2 regions of the Brevibacillus sp. AG162 genome follow, and region 2 is predicted to be linked to the other one. Evidence: riboswitches for the same ligand, from Rfam matches in the RefSeq annotation. Region 2 holds a riboswitch; the other holds the start of a gene.
The links. Region 2 has a riboswitch for S-adenosylmethionine ahead of FB479_RS13655 (ABC transporter permease). Riboswitches for the same ligand answer to the same signal wherever they lie in the genome.

Region 1 (3,129 bases), on a different contig from region 2:
GCACCGTGTCCTCTGCATCATTTCTTTTGAAAAAACCCGCTTGCTTCGGCTCGTATCCGATCACGATATTTTCAGTTACACTAAATTCTCCGAAGAGCATAAAGTGCTGGTGAACCATCCCGATTCCATTTCGAATCGCGTCCTCTGGTCCGCGAAAAACGACTGGCTTGCCATTTAACACGATCTCTCCCGACGTCGGCTGCTCCATTCCGTACAGCATCCGCATCAGTGTCGTTTTGCCCGCTCCGTTTTCCCCGACAATCGCGTGGACTTCTCCTGCTGCCAGTGAGAACGACACCTTGTCGTTGGCGGTAAAATCTCCGTACTTCTTGGTCATGGCCCTCATTTCCAAGCGATCGGTCATTCCCACTCCCTCATTTCTGTACGTCCTTTTATGAAAATGGAAGACCGACTACACAGCCGTAGTCGGTCACATGCATCACTGTGCACAAGCTTTTCACGTACTTGTTTAAAACTGGTCTGGTACTTTGCGGGTGCCCGCTACAATCTCATCGCTGATCGCTTTCACTTTATCCACCACTTCTTGTCCAATAAAAGCGTTCAGAGGCGTTTTGCTTTCGTGTGTGACATAGGTCACGCCAACACCTTTTTCTTTCAAGCCGTACGCCACAACACCTGGCTTGAACGTTCCTTCTACAAAGTTCTTCACGGTTTCATAAGCCGCCGCGTCAGTCCCTTTCAATTGGGACAGAACAATATGCTCAGGATCAATCGTGGTACGGTCTACGTCCTGACCTGCTGTGAAGAAGCCCTTTTCCTTCGCCGCTTCGAAAACGCCAAGGTCGCCTACTGCTGCTGCACCGTTAATGAAGTCTGCGCCTTTGGAAGCTTGGAGCAAAGCCAATTCCTTTGCTTTTGCCGGGTCAGTGAAGCTTCCTACATAGTTGACCATCAGCTCTGCTTGTGGATTCGTCGCTTTCAAGCCCTCCTCGAAGCCAACTGTCCATTTTTTCAACTGCGGAATATCAAGAGCGACGACCATACCTACTTTGTTCGTTTTCGTTGCCAGACCTGCTGCTGCTCCCACCAGGTAAGCCGCTTCCTGCTCGCGGAAGGTAACACTGCGAACGTTTGGCAAATCCACTACGGTATCAATAATCGCAAAATTACGGTCAGGATTTTCGGTAGCTACTTTTTTCAAGGCATCCTCTGATGTAAAGGAAGAAGTGATGATCAAATCATAATTTTCTGCAACAGCTACGCGCAGATTTTCTTCAATGGCTCCATGGTCCGTAGATTCAATCGTTTTCACTTCTGCGCCCAGCTCTTGCGCGGCTTTTTTTGCACCTTCATCCATTTGTTGGAAGAACGGATTCACACCGATTTTCTCGGGCAAAATCAAGGCAATTCGCTTTTTGTCCGCGCCCTCTTGTCCTGCTGCTTGTCCTCCTGGCTGATCTGCAGGTGCGCTAGTGCCAGTCGAGCACCCTGTTGCCAATACTGCGAATGTCGTTAATGCCAGCAATAACTTCTTCATGATGTATCTCTCCCTATCCGAACTTTACGTTTTTCTTTATCCTATTAGGTAATGTACGGCTTTTTACCCATTTTTTCAATACTATTTACGAATATTCTCTTATAAAATAAATTTATCGTTCGTCTATTCTCTCCTTCCCTTTTGCAAATACAACAAAAAAAACTCTTCCCGGAGGAAGAGTTTGCGTACGTAGCCGTTCTCTTCCTCATCTGTCAAAACCATGGTACAGGTTTTGCAGGAATTGGCACCTTTCTGTTCATGCATAGACATGATCAGTGGTTGCCGGGCATCATCGGGCCAGTCCCTCCGCCGCTCTTGATAAGGTAGGTGAATGTATTTAGTTACAATGGAATTCATTCTAGCAGAACGGTTCAAAAATGCAATTCTTTTTTCTCAATTCCAAACAGTTCTATTTCGATGCCGAATCAGCTTTCAGAACTACTTCGTGATCAAAAGACGACTTTTTAAACAACCTTTATTTTACGTGAAAGGTTTGCTGGAGGCGATGAGACAACGTATTCAGCTCACCCAGCTCTTCCGTAATCTCACGCACTTTTTGATGCTGGTTTTCTGCAGTCGCAAACAGCTCTTCTAAGTTGGCTACCGATTCCTCCGTTACGGCTGTAATGGTCGACATCTCGATGGCAACTTCGCCGGAACGCACTTTTACCCGGTCCATGCTGGAGCTTACTTGATCAGCTGCTTCTAAGAAAGCCATCATCCCGGCTCGCACTGCTTCGATGGAGGCCACTGTTTTCACGGCCAGCTCTTGGCCTTTTGCAACAGACGTTTCCCCATTGCTCATATGCTGCACCGCATTCTCACTTTCCTGATGGAGAGATTTCAGAATGTCGGTAATTTCCTGTGTAGCTGTCGCGCTTTGCTCTGCCAGCTTGCGTACCTCATCCGCTACAACAGCAAATCCCCGTCCATGCTCGCCTGCACGCGCCGATTCAATCGCTGCATTCAGCGCCAAGAGATTCGTTTGTGTCGCGATCTGATTAATAGCGCCGACAATTTCTTCTACGCGATTCGCCTGCCGATTGAGCTGGTGAATCGTAGAGGCTGCTACATTAACTGCCTGCACAATTTGCTCCATCTGCGAGGACAGCTCGTTCATCATCTGAACGCTTTCTGTCAGACGACGGTTGTTTTGTTGCGATTCCGTTTTCATTGCGTTGGTCTGTGTTGTAACTGCCTCGATTTCCTGGTCGATGGATTGAACCTCTTCTTCGATTTTCACCGTTGAATTCGCCTGCGATTCCATACCGACGGCGACTTCCTTGAAGGCTACCATCATTTCATCTGTATTGCGCTTTGTACCTTCCGCATGCTCATGCACATGATCGCTTGTACGATCCAGCTGCTCCGTCATTTGCTGGATGTTCAAAAGCATTTCTCCCAGACGGCGCTCCTTCTCTTCTGCTTCCTGCCTTGCGTCGTGCGCTTTTTGCAGGGAAGCTTGTCCGGCGAGACATAGATACGTGACGGCTCCCATCATCATGAGAATGGCTACGATACGCACGCCCAGATTGAGCTCCGAAAAATCACCGTTGAAAATCTCATAGGTTCCCGTATAAAACCCGACAACGGTGACGATGATTTGGGCAATTCCCGCTGTTACTACCAGC
Region 2 (3,129 bases):
TGCTTGCGGGAAAGCACTGGGAGCCGTGCCGTCTTCTACCGTCGGTTATGAAAAGCTCTTTAACTGGGCGATGTCACACTCCAATGAAGAGGAATTCGTCAAGGCACTCCTGGATGGACAACCAGAGCCACCGAAGTATTTTGCAGTGATGAAACGCGTGAATAAAGAAGGCCCTGCATTGCTCAAGGAACTCCCTGTTATCCAAGAGTTCAACTCGATTGAAGCGGTAAAGGAATCGCTGGAAAACGGTCAAATTGTGGATACGCGTCCTTTCCAGAAATTTTCCAAGGGGCATTTGCCGGGAACACTTCATATTCCTTTTAACAAATCATTTGCCAACTGGGCGGGCTGGATCGTCGATTACAATCGCCCGGTTCACATCCTGGCCGCTCCAGATGAGCTGGACGGGATTTTGCAAGCCTTGCATTCCGTAGGGATTGATCGTGTTACGGGCTTTATCGATAGCGGTAAGCTACTGGAAAGGGAAGAGTCTTCGCTCGAGACAATCGAAGAGGTAACACCGTTAGAGATTGCAGAAAGGGTGGAAAAGGGAGAGGTTCATGTAGTAGATGTACGTAATCTAGCTGAGTGGAAGGAAGGACACATTCCGGACGCACAGCACGTCATGCTCGGTACACTCGCAATGCGGCTGGATGAGATTCCTCACGACAAGCCGCTTCTCGTACAGTGCCGTTCCGGTGCCCGATCCGCCATAGGCGCAAGCATTCTTCAGGCAAACGGATTTAAGGATGTCATGAATTTAAGCGGCGGAATCTTGAAATGGCAACTAGACGGCTTGGCACTCGTAGAACGAGAATAAAACGAAGCGAGGTGTTGCAAAGGGTGAGCCTATGACTATCGACCTTGTGATCACACTGTTTGTTATCGGTTTCGCGGGATCGTTTATCTCTGGTCTCGTCGGAATCGGGGGCTCCATCATCAAGTATCCGATGCTTTTGTACATTCCGCCCGCCCTTGGATTCGTTGCTTACACGGCTCACGAAGTATCCGGAATAAGTGCCGTCCAAGTATTTTTTGCCACTCTGGCTGCTGTTTGGTCTCTGCGCAAAGATAAGCTTATTCATTACCAGCTGGTTCTGTACATGGGAAGTGCCATTATTGTCGGGAGTTTGCTTGGAGGGTATGGAGGGAAATTTCTTTCGGCTGAAGCCATCCATATCGTTTACGCCATTCTGGCCACCATAGCTGTAATCTTGATGTTCCTGCCAAAAAAGCGAGTGGACGAACGAGAACAGACCGAGGTTATCTTTCATAAACCAACAGCCGTATTATCCGCTTTGGTTGTCGGGGGCGCCTCCGGAATTGTCGGGGCAGCTGGCGCTTTTATTTTGGTTCCCATCATGTTGATCATCCTCAAGATTCCGACAAGAGTAACGATTGCTTCCTCTCTTGCTATTACGTTTCTTTCCTCCATCGGTTCGACGGTTGGGAAATGGATGGCGGGGGACATATTGCTGTGGCCATCCGTGGTCATGGTAATCGCCAGCATCCTGGCAGCGCCCATCGGTACGAAGGTCAGCAAACGGTTGAACACCCGGATTCTCCAAACCATTCTTGCCTTGTTGATCCTAGGAACCACGATTAAGATTTGGGCCGACATCTTCATTTTCATAGGGGTGTGAAGATTTACTTTTTCCATAAAGCAAAAATAAAGAAAAATCAATTGTCATGGAACAGCGTTGACATATCCGAGTAAAGTGATAAGATAAAAAAGAATTTTACGATGAAATTAAATTTCATAGAACATTCTTATCAAGAGTGGTGGAGGGACTGGCCCGATGAAACCCGGCAACCTTGGTCTAATTGACCTTACGGTGCCAATTCCTGCGGATGTATTCTGCGAGATAAGAAGGTGGGAACCGCGAAATCGCCCCTCTTCTTTTCGGAGAGGGGTTTTCTCTATTTTTAATTCGTAGTATTCATATCTGTTTACTTATTTTTATGTTAAGGAGGAAACAACGTGCTTCATTATGCGGTCAAGCGTGGCTTTCTCATGATCGTTACCCTGTGGATCATTGTCACAGTAACGTTTGTGACCATGCACCTGATTCCGGGTGACCCGTTCGCATCTGACGCCAAAATGCTTCCCGAAGAAGTGGTGAAGAACATGCGGGCGGAGTACAACCTGGATCAGCCAATCACGGTACAGTATCTGCTCTATCTGAAAGGATTGCTGCAATTTGACTTGGGGCCCTCAATCCAGTCGAAGACGAGAGATGTGAACACGCTCATTGCAGAAGGATTTCCCGCCTCGGCTGTCCTGGGACTCCAGTCGTTTATTGTCGCGCTGGCAGGTGGAATCACACTGGGAATTGTAGCGGCACTCTATCACAATCGAACCTTGGATTTCTTGTCCATGTTTGCAGCCATCATTGGGATCTCCGTCCCCAGTTTTATTCTGGCGCCACTGTTGATCAAGTACTTGGCTGTCAAATGGGAGCTTTTTCCTGTTGCTGCGTGGGGGAGCTGGGAACACTCGATTCTTCCAACGCTTGCGCTCGCTATCGGTCCGCTCGCCATTATCGCCCGTTTCGTCCGAGCCAGCATGCTTGAGGTTTGGCAGCAGGAATACATAAGCACGGCGGAGGCGAAAGGGCTCGGCACCTTTACGATTGTCGTTCGACACGGGATGCGCAATGCCATCCTGCCGGTTCTTACCTTTATCGGTCCGCTGTTTGCCAACCTGATGACCGGAACCTTTGTGGTGGAAAAGATTTTCGCCATTCCCGGGCTCGGCAAATACTTCGTGGAAAGCATTTTTAACCGCGATTATCCCGTTATTTTGGGAATGACAGTGTTTTACAGCTTTGTACTCATTTTTACTTTGTACATCATCGACCTGCTGTATAGGGTGATTGACCCGCGCATCAGATTGACGAGTGGAGGGAAGTAGCGTTATGGCCAATCAGGCAACACAACTGGATTCCCTGTTTCGACCGGTCGACCGAAACCGGCTTTCCGAAGAAATTCGGGAACGTCCCAGTCTTAGTTATTGGCAGGAGGTATTGCAGCGGGTATGCCGTAACAAGCTGGCAATGCTCGGGTTCTTCCTGCTCATGGCAGTGGTGACCCTCTCGATCATCGGTCCGATGCTCGTTCCTCACAGCC

Region 1: linked by a shared signal. The riboswitch ahead of FB479_RS14960 (BMP family lipoprotein) and the one ahead of FB479_RS13655 (ABC transporter permease) in region 2 are both predicted to bind S-adenosylmethionine.

The regions. Positions count from the first base shown of each region.
Region 1 is NZ_VFNO01000004.1:234,031-237,159, reverse strand. It holds gene FB479_RS14965 (ABC transporter ATP-binding protein) at 1-364, opposite strand, end outside; gene FB479_RS14960 (BMP family lipoprotein) at 470-1,498, opposite strand; SAM riboswitch class I at 1,701-1,823, opposite strand; gene FB479_RS14955 (methyl-accepting chemotaxis protein) at 1,974-3,129, opposite strand, start outside.
Region 2 is NZ_VFNO01000003.1:808,642-811,770, forward strand. It holds gene FB479_RS13645 (MBL fold metallo-hydrolase) at 1-820, shown strand, start outside; gene FB479_RS13650 (sulfite exporter TauE/SafE family protein) at 852-1,643, shown strand; SAM riboswitch class I at 1,768-1,872, shown strand; gene FB479_RS13655 (ABC transporter permease) at 1,982-2,914, shown strand; gene FB479_RS13660 (ABC transporter permease) at 2,919-3,129, shown strand, end outside.